Regions from separate parts of the Streptomyces camelliae genome, predicted to be linked through region 1. Evidence: riboswitches for the same ligand, from Rfam matches in the RefSeq annotation. Region 1 holds a riboswitch; the other holds the start of a gene.
What was found. A riboswitch is a leader RNA that binds a small molecule or an ion and turns the genes downstream of it on or off. The one in region 1 is predicted to bind FMN.
Positions count from the first base shown of each region.

Region 2: linked by a shared signal. The riboswitch ahead of ribB (3,4-dihydroxy-2-butanone-4-phosphate synthase) and the one ahead of O1G22_RS34565 (riboflavin synthase) in region 1 are both predicted to bind FMN.

Region 1 is NZ_CP115300.1:7,526,479-7,536,984, forward strand. It holds gene O1G22_RS34530 (DUF5995 family protein) at 1-271, opposite strand, end outside; gene O1G22_RS34535 (uracil-xanthine permease family protein) at 445-1,836, opposite strand; gene O1G22_RS34540 (acyl-CoA thioesterase) at 1,979-2,437, shown strand; gene O1G22_RS34545 (MFS transporter) at 2,444-3,658, opposite strand; gene O1G22_RS34550 (ROK family transcriptional regulator) at 3,815-5,215, shown strand; gene O1G22_RS34555 (SDR family oxidoreductase) at 5,290-6,033, opposite strand; gene O1G22_RS34560 (RNA polymerase sigma-70 factor) at 6,138-7,034, opposite strand; FMN riboswitch at 7,296-7,426, shown strand; gene O1G22_RS34565 (riboflavin synthase) at 7,581-8,189, shown strand; gene O1G22_RS34570 (nicotinamide mononucleotide transporter family protein) at 8,186-8,827, shown strand; gene O1G22_RS34575 (bifunctional 3,4-dihydroxy-2-butanone-4-phosphate synthase/GTP cyclohydrolase II) at 8,824-10,113, shown strand; gene ribH (6,7-dimethyl-8-ribityllumazine synthase) at 10,135-10,506, shown strand, end outside.
Region 2 is NZ_CP115301.1:111,924-122,429, reverse strand. It holds gene O1G22_RS43655 (B12-binding domain-containing radical SAM protein) at 1-976, opposite strand, end outside; gene O1G22_RS43650 (cytochrome P450 family protein) at 1,220-1,762, opposite strand; partial or broken gene ribB (3,4-dihydroxy-2-butanone-4-phosphate synthase) at 2,482-3,090, opposite strand; FMN riboswitch at 3,198-3,326, opposite strand; gene O1G22_RS43640 (ABC transporter permease) at 3,489-4,301, opposite strand; gene O1G22_RS43635 (ABC transporter permease) at 4,262-5,065, opposite strand; gene O1G22_RS43630 (ABC transporter ATP-binding protein) at 5,062-5,913, opposite strand; gene yicI (alpha-xylosidase) at 6,258-8,576, opposite strand; gene O1G22_RS43620 (ABC transporter permease) at 8,604-9,404, opposite strand; gene O1G22_RS43615 (ABC transporter permease) at 9,394-10,182, opposite strand; gene O1G22_RS43610 (ABC transporter ATP-binding protein) at 10,201-10,506, opposite strand, start outside.

The DNA of each region.
Region 1 (10,506 bases):
GAGGGCGCCAGCAGGCGGGTGGACGGCGGTCCGCCACGCTCGCATCGACCGCCGCCAGATAGCGCTCCGCGAACCGCACGTCCAGCGCGGTCGCCGCCCGCGGGTCCGGGAACTCCCCGCCGTCCAGACGCCGGTCGACCTCCTCGGTCACGGCGAGATAGACGCGGTTGAACACGGCGACCCCGTCGCGCTCGGGCAGGGCCGCGCCGATCGCGCGCATCCGGGCGACCACCGCGTCGACGGGAGTGGTGAAGCGTTCCAACTGCGCCATGGGGGAAGGGTCCCAGCCCCGGGCCGCCCGGCGCGCCGACCGGCCCGTCGCTTCGCCGGAACGGGGGAACGCGAGGACATGTCCGTGGGGTGAGGGGGAGAACGCCCGCGGCGCCGACCGCTGCGAACCGGGAGCAGGACCTGATCGCGCGCGTCCCTCGCCCCGGCGTGCGCCTACGACTTGGTGTGCGGCTCCTCGGCGTCGTAGCTGGAGGTGCCCTCGTCCAGCAGCGGTTGCTGCTGCTTCAGGTGGGCCGGGGCGAAGGCGCGCAGGGCGTGGTAGCCGGTGATGACGACCAGGGTGCCGAGGGCGATGCCGCTGAGCGAGAAGGTGTCGGTGAACTTCATGCTGACGTTGCCGACGCCGATGATGATGCCCGCGGCGGCCGGCACCAGGTTCAGCGGGTTGCGCAGGTCCACCTTGGCGTGCAGCCAGATCTGGGCGCCGAGCAGGCCGATCATGCCGTAGAGGATCACGGTGATGCCGCCGAGGACACCGCCCGGGATCGCGGCCACGACGGCGCCGAACTTCGGGCAGATGCCGAAGAGCAGGGCGAAGCCGGCGGCGGCCCAGTATGCGGCGGTGGAGTAGACGCGGGTGGCGGCCATCACGCCGATGTTCTCGGAGTAGGTGGTGTTCGGCGGGCCGCCGACGGCCGTGGACAGCATGGAGCCGATGCCGTCGGCCGAGATCGCCGTGCCGAGCTTGTCGTCCAGCGGGTCGCCGGTCATCTCGCCGACCGCCTTGACATGGCCCGCGTTCTCCGCGACCAGGGCGATGACGACCGGCAGCGCGACCAGGATCGCCGACCACTGGAAGGACGGCCCGTGGAAGTGCGGCAGGCCGATCCAGTCGGCCTTGGAGACGCCGGAGAGGTCCAGGCGCCAGTGGTCGGTGACCTTGCCGCCCGGGCCCATGGAGTGGATCTTGCCGAAGATCCGGTCGAACGCCCAGGAGATGCCGTACCCGAAGACCAGACCGAGGAAGATGGCGATACGGGACCAGAAACCACGCAGACAGACGACCGCCAGGCCGGTGAAGAGCATCACCAGCAGGGCCGTCCACTGGTCCTGCGGCCAGTAGGTGGAGGCGGTCACCGGGGCGAGGTTGAAGCCGATCAGCATCACGACCGCGCCGGTGACGATCGGCGGCATGGCCGCGTGGATGATCCGCGCCCCGAAGCGCTGCACCGCGAGCCCCACCAGGAACAGCACCACGCCGACGATGAACACCGCGCCGGTCACCGTGGCGCTCGTACCGCCCTGGGCGCGGATGACGGCGGCCACGCCGACGAAGGACAGGGAGCAGCCGAGGTAGCTCGGGACCCGGCCGCGGGTGGCGAGCAGGAAGATCACGGTCGCCACGCCCGACATCATGATCGCCAGGTTCGGGTCCAGGCCCATGAGCACGGGGGCCACGAAGGAGGCGCCGAACATCGCGACCACGTGCTGGGCGCCCAGGCCCACGGTACGGGGCCAGGAGAGCCGTTCGTCGGGGCGTACCACCGCTCCGGGCGCGGGCGTGCGCCCGTCACCGTGCAGTTTCCAGCGCACGCCGAGATCCATGGTGGGGTTTCGCTTTCTTACGTACATGAAGACGGTCTGCACCATTGTCGCGGGTGGCTGACCTGGGGGCCTCCAGCCCCAGGCTCCTGAGCGGTCGCTTAGTATGGGACTGTCTCAGCAACGATGTTCAGGAGCCCCTCCCGTGACCGCCGAAGCCTCGATCGCCCCCGCCGTCTCCTACGGTCGGCTGATCCCCGTCACCGTCCACTTCGACGACCTCGACGCGCTCGGCCTCCTGCACAACGCCCGCTACCCCGTGCTGGTCGAGCGCGCCTGGACCGAGCTGTGGAGCGCGCACGGCGTCCGCTTCGACGGCGACTGGCACGCGGCCGGCGACGCCTGCAACGCCGTACGCGAGCTGCGCGTCAGCTACGAGGCACCGGTGACCAGCCCCGGCACCTACGCCGTCCACCTCTGGCTGGAACGGCTCGGCACCACCGGCCTGACCTACGGCTTCCGGTTCTGCTCGGCGGACGGGACGCGGACCTACGCCCGGGGCACCCGGGTGTTGGTCCGGCTCGACGCCACGACCATGCGGCCGGCGCCCTGGTCGGAGGCCTTCCGCGCCGTCGGCCGGGAGCTGCTGCGCCCCGCCGGCTGACCTGCCTCAGGGGCGCGGGTCGGGAACGGCGGCCGGCCGCGGGCTGCTCTCCGTGCGGCCGCCGCGCTCGGCGCTGCGCAGCACCCCCGCGAACACCGCGAGCCCGCATGCCAGCGCCGTCACCACGCCGAACGACACCACCAGGCTGGTCGCCTGGGCCACCCCGCCGATCAGACTCGGCGCGATCAGCCCCGAGGTGTAGGTGATCGTCGCCACGCCCGCGATGGCCTGGCTGGGATTCGGGCCCGCGTGCCCGGCCGCCGCGAAGCACAGCGGTACGACCACCGCGATGCCGAGCCCCATCAGCCCGAACCCCGCCATCGCCACCGCCGGCTGCCCGGTGAGGACGATCAGCAGACCGCCCAGCACGGCCAACACCCCGCCGGCCCGGACGGTACGGACCGCGCCGTAACGGTTCACCACCGCGTCCCCGGCGATCCGGGCCACCGCCATGGTCAGCATGAAGCCCGTCGTGCAGGCCGCCGCCACCGCGGCCGAGCTGTCCAGCCGGTCCCGCAGGAACACCGCCGACCAGTCCAGGCTCGCGCCCTCCGCGAACACCGCGCAGAAGCCGACGGTGCCGATCAGCAGCGCCGAGCGCGGCGGCAGCGCGTACCGGGGCGGCGGCTCCTCGTCCTCGGCGGGCTGGAGGTCCAGCACCCAGGAACAGGCCGCCGGCCCGAGGACGGTGAGCACGGCCGAGGCGATCAGGAAGTGCACGCGGGCGTCCGCGCCCAGATGCGCGGCCAGCGTGCCGGCCGCCGAACCGGTCAGCGCGCCCGCGCTCCACATGCCGTGCAGCCCCGACATGATCGACTTGCCCAGCAGCCGCTCGACCTCGACGCCGAGCGCGTTCATCGCGACGTCGGCCATGCCCGCGCTCGCGCCGTAGGTGAACATCGCCAGGCACAGGGTGTACAGGTTCGGCGCCAGCGGTGGCAGGACCAGCGACAGCGTCCACAGCGCGAGCAGCCCGCGCAGCGCCGTACGGCTGCCGAAGCGGTGGCTGATCCGGCCCGCGAGCGGCATCGCGCACGAGGCACCGAAGGCCGTGAACGCCAGCGCGAAGCCCAACTGGCCCGCGCCGAGCGAGGCATGGTCCTGGACCCACGGCACCCGGGTGGCGAAGGAGCCGGTCACGGCGCCGTGCACGGCGAACACGGCCGCCACGGCGTACCGGGCGCGCCGCACCTCGCCGGGCGCGTATCCCACGTCACTCATGTTCCAGCCCCTCCCCACAGGTCGCCCTGCCGGCACGCGCCGTAAACTATCAGGGACCCTGCCTGATAGATAGACGGTTTTACGGCCGCAGCCCGAGGGCGGGGGCTCCGAGGCGGGGGCGAGGGGGACGCCCGCCGATCTGGGAGGATTCCCGTCATGCCCGCATCACCCAGCACCGCCCGGGCCATCAACGACCGGCTCGCCCTGCGGCTGCTCCAGCAGGAAGGCCCGCTGACGGCAGGGCAGTTGAAGCAGCTGACGGGTCTGTCCCGGCCGACGGTCGCCGATCTCGTGGAACGGCTCACCGCCGCCGGGCTGATCACCGTGGTCGGCGAGTCCGGCGAGCAGCGCCGCGGTCCGAACGCCCGGCTGTACGGCATCGTCGCCGACCGCGCCCACCTGGCCGCGCTCGACGTCCGCACCGAGGGCGTCTTCGTGCTGGTGTCGGACCTGGTCGGGCGGGTGCTCGCCGAGGCGTCCGTGCCGATCGGCGGGGACACCGGGACCGGGCCGGCCGTGGAACAGGCGGTGGCGGCGGTGGAGCGCACCGCCAAGGAGGCGGGCGCGGACCGGCTGCACACCGTCGGCATTGGCGCGCCGGGCCTCATCGACCCCGCCACCGGCGACCTGCGCGACTCCGGGGGACTGCCCGAGTGGCACCGCAGCCTGTCGACCGCCTTGCAGCAACGGCTGCCCGAGGCCCGCGTCACGGTGGAGAACGAGACCAACCTGGCGGCCGTGGCGGAGCAACGCGAGGGCGCCGCCCGGGACCGGGACACCTTCGTCCTGCTCTGGCTCGGCCATGGCGTCGGCGCGGCGGTCGTCCTCGACGGCACGTTGCGCCGCGGTGCCTCGGGCGGCACCGGCGAGATCGGCTTCCTGCCGGTGCCGGGCACCGACTCCCTGCCCTCGGCGAAGGACTGCGCCGGCGGCTTCCACTCCCTGACCGGTGCGGCGGCGATCGGCGCCCTGGCAGCGGACCACGGGCTGCCGGTCCCGGCCATGATGGACGGACCGGCGGCGGCGGCGGTCGTGCGGGGGGCCGTGACGGCGGTGCAGCAGGCGCTGGGGGAGCGGGGCGCGGCGGAGGGGGTGCTGGGGGAGCGGGATACGGCAGAGGGGGTGCTGGGGGAGCGGGGCGCGGCGGAAAAGGCGCCGGGGGAACGGGGCGCGGCGAAGGAGGCGGCTCACGCGGGCGAAGCCTCCGGCCCGTCTCCGGCCGCCCCCGCCCCCGTCGGAACCGTCCCCGCCGGAACCGTCCCCGCCGATCACCCCGCCGGCCGCTTCCTCCACGCCCTCGCCGAGCGGATCGCGGTCGGAGCCGCCTCCGTCGTGGCCGTCCTCGACCCCGGCTGTGTGGTGCTCGGCGGCGAGGCCGGACAGGCCGGCGGCCCGGTGCTCGCGAGTCTCGTGCAGGAACGGCTGCGCCGGATGTCCCCGCTGCGCACGGAGGTCCGCGCCGGCACCCTCGGCGGCGCGGCCGTCCTGCGCGGCGCCCTTCTGACAGCCAGGGACCGCGCCCAGGACGAAATCTTCGCCCCCGCGGACCGCACCTGACCACCCACCGGACACCCCGTCCGCTCACGCCCCGGGGTCAGCCTCACCGGCCCGTCCGCCCCGCCTTCCTCCCGTCAGCGGCCGAACCGCCGCCCCAGATACTCCTCGAACGTCACCTTTCCCACCGCCTCATGCGGTGCCAGATGCCCGCCGGCCCGGAAGGCGCGGTACGTCTTGCCGAACAGCGGCAGCTGGGCCACGGCCCGGCGGCGGCCGGTCGCACCGAGGTAGGCGCGGGCCAGGGAGTCGAAGGAGCGGACCTCGGGGCCGCCCATGTCCGATACCCGTCCGGCCGGTGCGGCGAGGGCCAACTCGGCGAGCCGGTCGGCGACTTCGGTCACCTCCACCGGCTGGTCCGACACGCCGGCGGGAAGCAGGAGAACGGGCGGCTTGGCCAGTCCGTCCAGGACCGTGACCACCAGGTCGTGGAACTGGGTCGTGCGCAGCAGCGTGAAGCCGAGGCCCGACTCCTCGATCTGGCGCTCCACCGCCAGCTTGGTCTTGTAGTAGCCGAACGGAATCCGGTCGACCCCGACGATGGAGATGTAGACCAGATGGCGCACCCCGGCCCGCCGCGCCGCCGCGATCAGGTGACCGGCCGCCTGCTCGTCGCCGCCGCGCTGCGTGCTCGCGCAGTGCACCACCGTCTCCACTCCCGCGAGCGCGGTGTCGAGGCCCGCGCCGCCCGTGCGCAGATCGACGGCGTACGGCTGCGCGCGCCGGCTGAGCACCCGCACCTCGCGGTCGTCCGCCCGCAGCCGCTCCGTCACATGGCGGCCGAGTGTGCCGGTCCCGCCGGTCACCAGGATCGTGGTCATGCTGTTCCCGTCCCTCTCGGATTCCGGGTGCCCCGGTCGGGGCACTGTTCGCACGCTCAGACCACGTAGCCCCCGCCGAATGTGACAAGCGCCGGCCGGCGCGGCTACGACGGCACGAGCTGCCGCCGTACGAAGCCCAGCTTGTCCGGGTTCATCGCGGCCCACACATCGGTGATCACACCGTCCCGCAGCCCGAACGCGGCCACCCCGACGAGCACCTCGCCGACCCACGCGGCCAGCCCGCTCGCGCCGTTGACCTCCACCACCGTGTAGGTCCAGTCCGCCGCGAACCGCTCGGCCCCGCCCACCAGGAAGCGCATGACCTTGTCGCGTCCCTCGACCGGACGCAGGGCCGCGGACACCTTGCCGCCGCCGTCGCTCCACCAGACCACGTCCTCGGCGAGCAGCTGCTCCAGACCGGCCACATCGCCCTCGCGGGCCGCCGCGAGGAACGTCGTCACCAGCTGCTCCTGCCGCTCGCGCGCCGGCTCGAACCGGCCCTCCGGCGCGGCGACCCGGGCCACCGCGCGCCGGTACAGCTGGCGGCAGTTGGCCTCGCTCAGGGACAGCACGTCCGCGATCTCCCGGTGGCTGTGGCCGAACGCCTCGCGCAGCACGTACACCGCCCGCTCGGTCGGCGTCAGCCGTTCGAGGAGCACCAGCATCGCCATGGAGACCTCGTCGCGCTGCTCCGCCGACTCCAGCGGGCCGAGCGTGCCGTCCGAGGTCAGCACCGGTTCCGGCAGCCAGGGCCCGCGGTAGTCCTCGTGCCGGGCGCGAGCCGAGGTCAGCCGGGTCAGGCAGAGGTTCGTGACGGTCTTGGCGAGCCATGCGCCCGGGTGCCCGATCGCCGCCCGGTCGGCACCGCTGAACCGCAGATACGCGTCCTGCACCGCGTCCTCCGCCTCGTGCGCGGAGCCGAGCAGCCGGTAGGCGAGCCCGAACAGGCGGGGCCGGTGGGACTCGAACTCGGCGGCGAGCGGCGGCAGTGGCACGGTCATGCGCGTCAGCCTGCCAGAACGGCGATGGCGGCCCGGCGGCGGGCAAGGGCCGTCGTCACCGCCGCCGGACCCGTCCGCACCCTAAAAGGACTAGACCAGTACGGTCAATGGTCCGGACCAGGCTCAATCCGCCCGCCGAGCACGGCAGTCGGCCCGTGTGACTGCGCCGCGCAAGGCCGGTGACACGCACTGTGAGAGAACCCACACTCCTCGCCTGTCTGGACGGCCGTCCGGCGTGGCACACTGGCCGTGTACCAGAAGCAGCGCACTCCGGGGTCGGTGAAAGTCCGAACCGGCGGTTACAGTCCGCGACCCGGTCGCTTCCAGCGACCGGTTGACCAGGTGAAATTCCTGGACCGACGGTTAAAGTCCGGATGGGAGGCAGTGCGCGGCGGGCGGGCACGTATTCGTGCGCGTCGCCGTATCTGGGCTCGTCCGTGCGCGGACGGCCCTTTTTTCGGCGTCGTCCGGTGTGCTCACCCGTACATGCTGTCGTCATCGACAGGCCCCGGAGTTCGTGCCCGAAGAGGCAGGAGGACCCGGGAAGTGTTCACCGGAATCGTCGAAGAGCTGGGTGAGATCACCGCCGTCGAGAACCTCGGCGACGCCTCCCGTTTCCGGCTCCGCGGCCCCGTCGTGACCGAGGGCGCGCAGCACGGCGACTCCATCGCCGTGAACGGCGTCTGTCTCACCGTCGTGGAGCACGAGGGCGACGAGTTCACCGCCGACGTCATGGCGGAGACCCTGAACCGCTCCAGCCTCGGCGCGCTGACCGTCGGCTCCCGGGTCAACCTCGAACGCCCCACCGCGGTGGGCACCCGCCTCGGCGGCCACATCGTGCAGGGCCATGTCGACGGCACCGGCGAGGTGCTGGCGCGCACGCCCTCCGAGAACTGGGAGATCGTGAAGATCTCCCTCCCCGCGGAACTCGCCCGCTACGTGGTCGAGAAGGGCTCCATCACCGTCGACGGCATCAGCCTCACCGTGGTCGAGGCCGGCCCCGACTACTTCACCATCAGCCTCATCCCGACCACCCTCGCCCTGACCACGCTCGGCGTGAAGCAGCCCGGCGACCCGGTCAACCTTGAGGTCGACGTCATCGCCAAGTACGTCGAGCGCCTCCTCGGCGACCGCGCCCAGGGAGCCGGCAAGTGAACTGGCTGAACTCCGAGGCCTTCACCCTCTTCGGCCAGCGCATCATCTGGTCGGACATGACCGGCAACATCCTCGGCCTCATCACGCTCGCCCTCGGCTGGCGCCGCTCCCTGTGGACCTGGCCCGTGCAGTTCCTGTCCGGCCTCGTCCTGTTCGCCGCCTTCTACGGCCATCTCACCGGCAGCGCCGGCAAGCAGGCCGTCGTCATGGCCGTGGCCCTGTACGGCTGGTGGCAGTGGCAGCGCAGCAAGGACCGGTCCGGCGACGGCCACATCGCGCCCCGCTTCGCCACCTGGCGCGAGCGCGCGGCCATGCTCGTCGCGGCCGCCGCCGGCACGGTCGCCGTCGCCCTGTTCTTCCAGGCCCACCCGAGCCTGTCCTGGGACCCCTGGCCGGACGCGTACATCTTCGTCGGCACCGTCGTCGCCATGTACGCCCAGGCCAAGGGCATGGTCGAGTTCTGGATCGCCTGGCTCCTCGTCGACCTCGTCGGCGTCCCCCTCAACTTCACCAACGGCTACGCCTTCTCCGGCTTCGTCTACGTCATCTACGGCGCGCTCGTCCTGTGGGGCATGCGCGACTGGTGGCTGCGCTCCCGCAGGCGTCCGCAGCCCGTCCTGGAAGGAGCTCCGGCATGACCGCGGCACCTCTGCTCCACGACACCGACCCCATCGAGGACTTCCTGCTCGACCCCGTCGAGCAGGCCATCGCCGACATCGCAGCGGGCCGCCCGGTCGTGGTCGTCGACGACGAGGACCGGGAGAACGAGGGCGACCTCGTCATCGCCGCCGAGAAGGCGACCCCCGAGATCGTCGCCTTCATGATGAGCGAGTGCCGGGGCCTGATCTGCGCCCCCATGGAGGGCGAGGAACTCGACCGGCTGCGGCTGCCGCAGATGGTCGAGGACAACACCGAGTCGATGAAGACCGCGTTCACCGTCTCCGTGGACGCCACCGCCGCGCACGGCGTGACCACCGGCATCTCCGGCGCCGACCGCGCCACCACGCTCCAGCTGCTCGCGAGCGGCACGGCCGAGCCGACGGACTTCGTCCGCCCCGGCCACATCTTCCCGCTGCGCGCCAAGCCCGGCGGCGTCCTCGTCCGCAACGGTCACACCGAGGCCGCCGTCGACCTGGCCCGGCTGGCGGGGCTGCGCCCGGCCGGCGCCATCGTGGAGATCGCCGGCGAGGACGGCCGGATGCTGCGGCTGCCCGAGCTGATCCCGTTCGCCCGCAAGCACGGCCTGACGATCATCTCCATCGAGGACCTGATCGCCTACCGCCGCAGCAGCGAGCCCACCGTCCGCCGCGAGGCCGAGACCCGCCTGCCCACCGCACACGGCACCTTCACCGCCTACGGCTACCGGTCCACCGCCGACGGAGTCGAGCACGTCGCCCTCGTGCACGGCGAGATCGGCGACGGCGAGGACGTCCTGGTCCGCATCCACTCCGAATGCCTCACCGGCGACGTCTTCGGCTCCCTGCGCTGCGACTGCGGCCCCCAGCTCGACACCGCCCTGGAGCGCATCCAGCAGGAGGGCCGGGGCGTGGTGGTCTACCTGCGCGGACACGAGGGGCGCGGCATCGGCCTGCTGTCCAAGCTCCGGGCGTACGAACTCCAGGAGCAGGGCCGCGACACGCTCGACGCCAACCTCGAACTCGGCCTGCCCGCCGACGCCCGCGACTACGGCGCCGGCGCCCAGATCCTCGCCGACCTCGGCGTGCGCGGCGTCCGGCTGATGACCAACAACCCCGACAAGACCGACGCGCTGCTGCGCCACGGCCTGAAGGTCACCGGCCGCGAGCCGATGCCGATCCAGGCCGGCGAGCACAATCTCCGGTACCTGCGCACCAAGCGCGACCGGATGGGACACGACCTGCCCTGGCTGGACACGCCCGCCGTGGCCGGCTGCGGCAACCAGTAAGAGAAAGCACTGAGGAGACACGTGAGCGGCAAGGGTGCACCGGAACTGTCCGTACGCAACGCCGGCGACCTGCGGGTCGCCGTCATCGCGGCACAGTGGCACGAGAAGGTGATGGACGGTCTGGTCAACGGCGCCCTGCGCGCCCTGCACGAGCTGGGCATCGACGAGCCGACCCTGATCCGGGTCCCCGGCAGCTTCGAACTGCCGGTCGCCGCCAAGGTCCTCGCGGGCCGCGGCTACGACGCGGTGGTCGCCCTCGGCGTCGTCATCCGCGGCGGCACCCCGCACTTCGACTACGTGTGCCAGGGCGTCACCCAGGGCCTCACCCAGGTCAGCATCGAGACCGGCGTGCCCGTCGGCTTCGGCGTGCTCACCTGCGACACCGAGGAGCAG
Region 2 (10,506 bases), on a different replicon from region 1:
GCATGTCTTCGATGCTGTCCTCGGCGAACCCGACCATGAACGTGCCCAGGGCCCGCCGCCCGTTGTCGATCAACTCACGCACCGTCTGCCTGACGTTGTAGACGTCGTCGCGTTTCTTCACGTCGGCGACGTTCTTGTCCCGATAGGACTCGATACCGACGATCGCGCCGTCCATGTAGCGGTCGGTGAGTTCGGGAATGCGCCCCCGGATCAGGTCGGCGCGGGTCAGACAGATCCAGGGCAGCTCGCGCTCCGCCAGGGCGTCCACCACCCGCTCCGCCAGGGCGTTGGTGAGGAAGAAACTCTCGTCGTAGATGATGACGTGAGCGACCTTCGCGTCCCGGTACGCGTCGAGCGCCGCGTACGTGTCCTCCATGAAGATCGCTTCTTCTTTGGGATTGAAGACCGGCGTGGAACAGAAGGTGCAGCCGATGTTGCAACCGCGCTTCGAGTAGAGGTATCCGACCGGAGAGCTGATCCCCCGGAAACCACTCTCCCCGATCATTGCGGGGTGCCGGACCCGGGGCAGTGGCCTGTCATAGACGTACTGGTGGATCGGCGCCTCGCCCGCGCCTTTCACCAGCCTGTTGAAGTAGGGTTCGAGGCCGGGCGTCAGGACGCCGTAGTTGCCGCCCCATATCTCGGGTATGTTTTCCTCGCGCGCGGCTTTGGCCATCTCGATCGCGACCGGAGTGGACCACGTATAAAAGCTGATGCCGACCATGTCCCAGGTCTGCGAGCGCAGTGCGTCGAGGTATTCCTGCCAGGTCGGGTATTCGAGGATCTCGACGTCGGGCACATTGTGCTTGATGAAACGGAGACCGGTCGGTGGGCACGTCACGGACAGCCGGTCCTCGATGTCGACGGCGCACGTCCAGGCCATATAGGTATCGGTCCGGTCGTACCAATTCCCGCCCACGCCGTTGGGCTCGATCAACGCCTCTTTCGGAGCAGTCGTCAGGAGCACTTTTTTCACTTACCGTCCCCTCCGCCCGGAATTTTTGGTTCCGCGAACAAGCCGTGGTTGACAGTGTGCCGAACACGCGCGCATTATCAGGAGAATGGGTATGAATCGGAGGTGCTCCGAGTTTTTGACCCTAGGATCGGCTCATCTTTTATGTCAACCCGCAGGCTCTCCCGTGGTGTGGCGACCCGTCACGTTCAGGCCAATTGGCCGCCGCTGCCACGACCGGTGCCGGCCGGGCGCTTTCGCCGGCCCCTACGCCTGCCGGCCGGCCGGCAGGGAGGTCAGGATGTGCCAGGTCACCACGGCCTCGTCCTGAGTGGCATCGACGGTCACCATGGCCACCGGGCCTCGAAGCTCTCCGCGAGCCGGGCGAGGGCCGCCCTTGAGACGGGGCGTCAGCCGCCGCATCGCCTGCGGGCCGAACGCACCTCGTACTGCTGTGCGCAACCGTGTGTGGCCGGGCGGGTCGAGCATGAACAGTGACGGGCGGTCCGGGTCGAGCATGGTGTACGGGTCGATGAGATCCTGTGTGGCCGAGCGCGGATCGCTGCGAAAGACACCGTCCTCGCGCAGTAGGTGATCGACGTCCTCGTACCGTGTGACGACCCAGCAGTCCAGCAATCTGCTGTAGTGCACTGGGCTGCCGTCGCGCAGCCGGGCGTAGACCTCCTCCGGGGCGTTGGGGAAGGAGTCACGCAGCGGATTGAACGTCACCGCGAACTCCGCGCGCTCGTCAGCCAGACAGGGGTGCAGCCAGGCCAGCCCTCTGCTGTCGGTGTTGTATCCGCTCAGCATGAAGCGGCCGCCGCAAGCGTTGTCGGTAAGTGCGCCTTCGACACGTGTGCCCAGCCTCTCGTCAGCTGCCTTTCAAGTGACCCGAAGCGTTACCGAAGGCGGGATCATCCCAGTGGCCCGGCTGTCTCCATCGGACGTGACCGGCCAAGTTCCTGCGGAACCGGTGCCGGATCTTGTGCCGGGTTCACCGAGCCGGCTGTCTGCGTCCGGAATTCCCGAGAGCGTCCTGTTCGATCAGTCGCATGGCTCGTGTGATGTTCTCCTCTTTCGGCAGGTCGTCGAGGGTGACTCGCCGCCATCCCCATTCCTGTGAGGCCTGCTGAAAGGCCGGCCGGCAGTCCTGCTGCATCGCCAGGAACGAGGTGTCTCCGTTCTGCCCTGCCAGTCCGTAGCTCTCGAACGGGACGGTGACTTCCCCGGTCGTCTCCCGCCGGCGCAGTGCCAGGTGCGGATCGGTGTCGATCCAGTAGCCGTACGTCGGCCTGAGCAGTGAGTGGAAGACCGACCTGCAGAACGGCGGAGGACAGCAGCGGACGTGCCTCGTTGCGCCCCACGGACACCGCGCGGAGCCCGCTGACGTACCTGCACGGTGCCTCCGATGCGGCAGACGGCTGGATCGAACAGAGGTGTTGCGTCAGGGCCGCCGGACGGCGGGGTGCTCACCCGGCGACGCCGATCGCCGTACCGGCACGGTGCGGGAGGGCACCGTGGGTGTCGCCGGTCCTGAGCCGGTACTCGACCAGCTGCGCGACGCTGATCAGGCAAAGGCCGAACTCGTCGGCGAAGCGGCGCAGATCGGGCAGGCGCTTCATGGTTCCATCGTCGTTGACCAGCTCGCACAGCACGCCCGCAGGGCGGCAACCGGCCAGCCGTACGAGGTCGAGGGTCGCCTCGGTGTGTCCCGTACGGCGCAGCACCCCGCCCGGGACACCGCGCAACGGGACGACATGGCCCGGCCGGCACAGGTCCGCGGCAGAGGTGTCCGGATCAGCGAGCAGCCGGATCGTGCGGGCGCGGTCGGCCGCGGAGATACCGGTGGTGACGCCCTCGCGGGCGTCGACGGTCACGGTGTAGGCCGTCCCACGCCGGTCCTGGTTCACGGGGTGCATCGGCGGCAGTTCAAGACGATCACAGTTCTCCGAAGTCAGCGGCGCACAGATGAATCCGGAGGTGTGGCGCACCATGAAGGCCAGCAGTTCCGGAGTCGCGTGCTCTGCGGCAAAGACCAGGTCGCCCTCGTTCTCCCGGTTCGCGTCATCGGCCACCACGACCGGCTTTCCGGCCCGCACAGTGCCGATGGCTTCCTCGACGGTGTCGAGTGGGAACATCCTTTCTCCCCTTCCGACGTGGCCCTGCACGAAAGCGAGGTCCAGGCGGAAGAGCGCGACACCGCACGGCGCGTCGGGGGGAGCCCGATCGGCGCCAGAATGCCACTACACGCAAACTCCCTTCCGGACTTTGACCGTCGGCCCCGAAATTCCATCGGGTCAACCGGTCGATGGCTTCGACCGGGTCGCGGGCTTTCACCGCCGGTTCGGAATTTCACCGAACCCCGCTTGCGTTGTATGGGTGATAGTCAGGCAGCCAACATGCTGCCATAGCCGTCACTGCCCCGCCAGAGGTCCCCCACGGGCCGGGCAGCCAAACGCCGTGTCTCGGCCGATCAGGTGTCGGGGCGGTCGGGTGCGCGACCCGGCGTCGGCGAGGAGTGCGTGCCGTGTCTGCCTCACGCGTCGTCGAGGACCGCGGCGGCCAGGCTCATCCGTTCCAGCACCCGCAGCATGAGCAGGCCGACCAGCACGAAGACGGCGGCCTTCAGCAGTTCCCAGCCGAGCAGGGCCGCCACGCCACCGTCCCCCGACAGCGCCCGCCGGGCCGCCTCGATGCCCTGCGTCATCGGCATCGCCGTGCCGATCACGGCGAGCCATCCGGGCAGCGCAGCGACGGGGACGTTCACCCCGCACAGCAGCAGCATCGTGTACAGCACCATGTTGGACACGAGGGTCGCCTCCCGGGTGCGCAGCCCGACAGCCCCGATGATCAGGCCGAAAGCGCTGCACGACAGGGCGGTCACCAGCACGGCGGCTGCCAGCTGCGGCAGGGCGGCAAGGGGGATGGCCGCCCATCCCACGACCATGCCGAAGCCCAGCATGACTGACGAGGTGAGCGCGCCGAAGAGGACGGCCGGTACGATGCGGCCGCCGAACATCACCGCACGGTGGGCCGGAGTGGCCAGGACCGCACTGAGGGTGCCGCTGAAGCGTTCGCCCTGGATCGACATCGACGGTGCGAACAGACCGGCCATCGAGCAGCCGATCAGCGCGTTGCCCACCACGTAGTAGGAGACCGGGCGGGTGCCCAGATAGCGGCCCAGATGGGCGAACCACACCAGCTGCACCAACGGCACGCCGAGCACGGTGGGAAGGAACGCGGAGGGCCGCAGCCAGCGGAACAGGGCAAGATGCGAGCGCCAGCCCGCGACGAAGAACAGGCGCAGGGTCACTGCAGCGCCAGCGTTCCGCTGGAGCGTGCCAGCCACTCGAACCTCCTCTGCAGCAGCAGCGTGAGCGCGGCATAGCCGGCGGCGAGGAGGGCGCACATCCCCAGGGCCCGGCCGACCCCGCCGCCTCCGAGCGCCGCCCCCTGCAAGGCCTTCACTCCCCAGGTGGGCGACAGCACCCAGGACACGGTGCGCGCCGGTCCGGGCAGGGCGGAGACGGGGACGAGCATGCCGCTGAGCATCCACACCGGGTACTCGAAGAAGTTGGCGAGCGACTGGGCGGTGGGATACAGGATGAACGCCGAGGACAGCAGCAGGCCGAGCATCCCCACTGCCGCGACGGTGGCCGGCAGCGCCACGAGGAACAGTGCCGGGTGAGCCAGGTGCAGCGGCATGCCGAACAGCAGCGCGCTCCACAGCAGGGTGGCTCCGAGCCCGTACAGGCCCAGGGAGGCGGTGGCGAGGGCGAACGGCACGGTGATGAGGAACGTGGAGCGGGGGCTGGCGACCAGGGGTTCGAGGACCTGCATCCAGCGCAGCCGGTTGATGGCGTTGCCGGAGCCGAGCAGCGTGGAGGACCACATGCCCATCATGCCCGCGCTCAGGGCCACCGAGACGGGGGCGACGTCCCGGTCGGAGTCACCGAGCATGTAGAACGCCAGCGAGGCACAGATGAGCGGCAGGAAGACGGCGACGAAGAGGTACAGGCGGGTGCGCAGCAGCTGGCGCAGCTCCATCCGCCAGGCACGGACCAGGTAACCCGCGGTGGCCCGCGGGTCGGCCAACCCGCGCGGCCCCGTCACTTCGCGGCACCCGAGATGAGGGAGACGTAGGCGTCCTCCAGGGTGGGTTCGCGTTTGAAGACCTGCAGGACGGCAAGCCCCCGCAGTTCGGCCAGTACGGCGGCTGTCACGTCCGTCTCCTGCCCGCTGTGGACGTCGAGCACCTGGCCCGCGTCGCGGTTCGACAGGCTCACCGAATGGATGCCGGGCAGTGCCCGCAACCGGGCCGCGTGCTCCTCGCCGGCGCCGTTGACGTGCACGGTCAGCACGACCTGGCCGTCGGTCTGCTTCTTCAGCGACTCGGGGGTGCCCTCGGCTATCTTCCGGCCGTTGTGCAGGACCGCGACGCGGTCGCACAGTTCGTCGGCCTCGAACATGTAGTGGGTGGTGAGCAGCACCGTCCGGCCCTGTCGCACCTGTTCCCGTACGAGGGTGCGCAGTTCGCGGGCCCCTACCGGGTCGATGCCGTTGCTCGGCTCGTCCAAGATGACCACCTCCGGGTCGTGCAGCAGCCCTCGGGCGATGTGCAGCCGCTGCTTCATGCCGCGCGAGTAGGATTCGACCCGCTTGCGCTCCTGGCCGAGCAGGCCGACCATGTCGAGCAGTTCGGGTACCCGGCGTTTCTGTTGCCGGTACGGGATGCCGTACAGGTCCGCGAAGAGCAGCAGGTTGTCCCGGGCTGACAGCCGCGTGTACAGGCCGAGGTCGCCGCCCAGGATGACTCCGGTGAGCCGGCGTACGGTCTGCGCCCGGGCAACCACGTCATGACCGAGAATGCGGGCACGGCCGGAGGTCGGCAGGAGCACGGTCATGAGTATCTTGACGGTGCTGGTCTTGCCGGCTCCGTTGGGTCCGAGGAGTCCCACCATCTCGCCTCGCTCCACCCGTAGCGACAGTCCGTCGACCGCACGCTTCACACGGCCTTGGGGGCCCTTGAAGGTACGGGTGAGATCGTCCACGGCAATGGCGGGGCTTGCACCGGAGTCCTGCAATGGGCACCTCTTGCGGCCATCGGGCGAAAGAAGGAGACGGCAGGGCGCGCACCGCCTGCCGGACGGCAGCCGGGGGAACACGCCGACCCTAGAACCATGCCGGGGCGCTCCTCAATCGGTACCGGCCGCATTGTCCGGAATCCGCCCTCAACCGGGCCCCGGTGTCCCGGCGTTGTCCGCTCTCTCCCCTCCGGTCACCGTCCGAGGCGGGCGGTTCCTCGTCACTGCCGGGCCTCCATCGTGAGCTCGCCGGGCAGGGACCGCAGCAGGACTCCGTCCGTCACGTCTTCGGGCACGGCACCCCGTACCGAGGCGGGGGCCGGCTCACCCACCAGCAGCACGGACCACTCCGGCACCGGCCGGCTGGCCGTGACGCGTGTCAGGCCCTCATGCCGGTCCACGGTGAAGACCGCGGCCGGCTCCCCCTGGGGTGTCACGATCCGCGTGATCACGTGCTTCGCCCCGGGCGACGGGTAGACCCGCAGCACGACGCCGGCGGCGTAGTCGTAGTCGGGCCGGTCGTCCACGGCTCCTACCGGGATCACCGAACCGGGCCTGACCAGCACCGGCAGGCTGTCGAAGCCGTGCCGCTCGCCGACCCAGCGGGGGCCGGTGACCGTCGTGCCGGTCAGCAGGCTGGTCCAGCGGCCCTCGGGCACGTAGTAACGGACGTCTCCGTCGGCCGTGAAGACCGGAGCGACGAGGAGCGAGTCACCCAGCATGTACTGCGTGTCCAGGTGCGCGCAGGCCGGGTCGTCGGGGAACTCCAGCATCATCGGCCGCATCATCGGCAGGCCGTCCGTGTGCGCTTCCTCCGCGACACGGGCGAGGTAGGGCATGAGCGTCATCTTCAGCCGGGTGAAGGCGCGCAGCACGTCCACGGACTCCTCGTCGAACGCCCAGGGGACCCTGTAGGACCATCCGCCGTGCAGACGGCTGTGTGAGGAGAGCAGACCGAACGCGATCCACCGTTTGAAGACAGCCGCTTCGGGACGGCCGATGAAACCCCCGATGTCGTGGCTCCAGTAGCCGAATCCGGACAGTCCCAGGGACAGCCCGCCCCGCAGGCTCTGGGCCATCCCGTCGAAGGTGGCCTCGCAATCGCCGCTCCAGTGCACCGGGAAACACTGGGTGCCGGCCGTGGCCGCGCGAGCGAACAGCACGGCTTCCCCCCGGCCCCGGCGTGTTTCCAGGAGGTCGAACACGACCTGGTTGTACAGGTAGGCATAGTGGTTGTGCATGCGCTCGGGGTCGGAGCCGTCGTGGTAGACCACATCCAGCGGGATGCGTTCTCCGAAGTCCGTCTTGAAACAGTCCACTCCCATGTCGAGGAGCGCGTCGAGTTTCGCGGCGAACCAGGCGCGGGCGGCGGGGTTGGTGAAGTCCACCACCGCCAGACCGGGCTGCCATCTGTCCCACTGCCACACGTCGCCATTGGGCCGGCGCAGCAGGTAGCCGTGGTCTCTTCCCTCGGCGAACAGCGCCGACTGCTGCGCGATGTACGGGTTGATCCACAGGCAGATCCGCAGACCGCGGGCCTTGAGACGCGCCAGCATGCCCGGCGGGTCGGGGAAGGTCCGCGGATCCCAGGTAAAGTCGCACCAGTGGAACTCCCGCATCCAGAAGCAGTCGAAGTGGAACACCGACAGGGGCAGGTTCCGTTGTGCCATGCCGTCGATGAAGGAGCTGACCGTGTCCTCGTCGTACGAGGTGGTGAAGGACGTCGACAGCCACAGGCCGTAGGACCAGGCTGGCAACCGTGCCGGGCGGCCGGTGAGCGCCGTGTAGCGGCGCAGGATCTCTTTCGGCGTGGGTCCGTGGATGAGGAAGTAGCGCAGCGACTGGCCCGCCACGCTGAACTGGGTCCGTGCCACCGCCTCCGAACCCACCTCGAAGGACACCTTCCCGCTGTGGTGCACGAAGACTCCGTAACCGGCGTCCGTCAGGAAGAACGGCACGTTCTTGTACGCCTGCTCGGTGGAGGTTCCGCCGTCGGCGTTCCAGATGTCGACCGTCTGGCCGTTTCTGACCAGCGGACCGAAGCGCTCGCCCAGGCCGTAGACCTGGTGGCCCACACCCAGGTCGAGTTGTTCGCGCACGTAGGGGCGGCCGTCGGCCTGGATGACCGCCATACCCCCCGCTCCGCTGCCGGTCAGGACCCGGCCGCCGGCCAGGAAATCCATACGCCAGGTATCACCGCGTGAGAAGCGCACCGCCAGCGATCCGCTGGTGAGCACCGCCGCCTCGTCGTCCACCGACACCTCGACACCGTCGGCCGCCGCGCGACGCAGGGCAAGTTGTGGTCCGCGCGCCAGGACGCCCTCGAAGTGAGTGATCTCCACCGCGATGACCTCGGGCATCGGGCTGGTACAGCGGACGGTGACGACGGGTCCCGTCGTCAGGTCGCCTCTGCGCTCGATTCTCCGTACCGGGGCATGGACGGTCAGCGAGTCGGATGCGGCGGTGATCTGGTAGGCGTCGGCCGGGTAGCAGGCCTCCACCCCGTCCCGCAGCAGCCAGTACCCGTCGGTGAACTTCATCCGGGACGACTCTCCCTTCGGACGTGATCAGTTTCCGGCGCTCTCGTATCGGCGCAGCCCGCAGTGGAAGACGAGCCTCGCCAGCAGGTGGGTGACAAGGGCGGCGGCCGGCGCCGCCGGCACGACCCAGGCGGGGCCGCCGTCCGTGAGCAGGGTGGCCGGGAGAAAGGTGACGAAAGCGAAGGGGAGCGGAAAGAAAAAGAGCGCGGACAGCGCGCGAGGGTACAGGTGCAGGGGGAACCGGGCCAGGTCGGTGAACTGGTGCACGAGGAAGGGGATGTTGTGCAGCTCCCGGAACCAGAAGGCGAGTGAGGCCGAGGCCAGGTTGACGGAGCCGTACATCAGGCTGCCGGACAGGATGAAGACGATCGACAGCGGCAGCGACCAGATGCCGAAGGGAAGCGGCAGGTGGCCGGCGGCCAGGCTTATCGAGAAGACACCGATGGCCAGGTCACCCAGCCCGTGCAGACTCACGTCACGGGTGAACAGGTGCAGCACCGTATCGACGGGACGCAGGAGCAGGGCGTCGAGTTCGCCCTTGCGGATGAGTTCGGTCAGCTTCCACACGCCGTTGAACAGCAGGACGTTCAGGCCGAGCGGGGCGGTTGCCAGGCCGTAGAGGAGCATCATCTTCCAGGTGCTCCACCCGTGGATCGCCGGTACCCGCCGCAGCAGCACCAGCATGAAGGCCACCCAGATGCCCTGCCGCAGCAGTGCCGCGACGATCTGCAGGACAAGATCGGCGCGGAATGCCAGCTTGGCCCGGTACTGAAGGGTCAGCAGCAGCGCGAAGTGCGGCATGGCGTGCCCGCGGCGCTCACCCGCCATAGGTGTCCAGCCGCCGGAATCCACGGTGCACCAGCAGGCCGGCCGCACCCCACAGCACGCCGAGCCACAGCACTTGTAGTGCGATCAGTGCGGCGGCCTGCCGGGCGTCGGCCCGGCCGAAGTAGATCACCACCGGGGTGTGGAAAGAGCCCTGGAAGGGCAGCGCGTAGGCCATGTCCCGGAGCCAGTGGGGGAGCATCTGCAGCGGGAGCATGGCACCGGAGAGCAGCAGCGCCACCGCCTGCCGGCACCACAGCAGGCCGAGCGCGTTGGTGGTCCAGAAACACAGGATCCCGGTGACGACCGCGAGGGCGCCCTTCAGTGCCACCGCCATGACCAGGGACAGGACCAGGGCGCCTCGCATCCGGGCCTCGGGCGGTACCACCCGGACCACGGTCGTGGCTGCCGCCAGCAGGCACAGGCCCACGGACAGCAACTCGACGAACAGCGCCGCGGTCAGTTCGGACAGACGCAGCGTCATGTAGTGCACCGGCTTCAGCAGCTCCATCGACACACTGCCGTCGCGGATGCTTGTCGAGACCCGCTCCTCGGTGCCGAACGAGACCACGAGAGTGAGCAGGAAGGACATCAGCAGATAGGTCTGCATCTCCCGCCAGGTGTAGCCGGCCGGATTCTGCCGGTGCCGCAGGACGGCGTGCCAGATGGAGTAGAGGACCGACATCTGGACCAGGCTGATGAGCACGCTCACGGCATAGCGGCCGCGATACATGAAGGCTTCCTGGACAGCCGTGCCGACCAGGGCGCGAAACGCTCTCAACGGCAACTCCCCTGGCCGCTACGACGTGGACGGGGGTCTTTGGAAGATACGCTGGACGAGGTGTTCGAGCGCCGGTTCACGCAGTTCGAAGTCGACGATCTCGTGGTGGCGCATGATCAGCCCGACGAGCTGTGCGACGCCGACCGTGTTGCGGTCGAAGGAGCAGGACAGCCGCTGCCGGTCGAGCATCGTGCAGGTGGCGGCGGTGTGGGTGTGCACCGTCCGGACCACTTCGGCCGCTTCCTCCGCCTCGGGCAACGTCACGATGAGGTGCCGGTCGGTCGCGAGCCGGTGCTTCACCCGGTCGAGGCCCTCGTCGAGGAT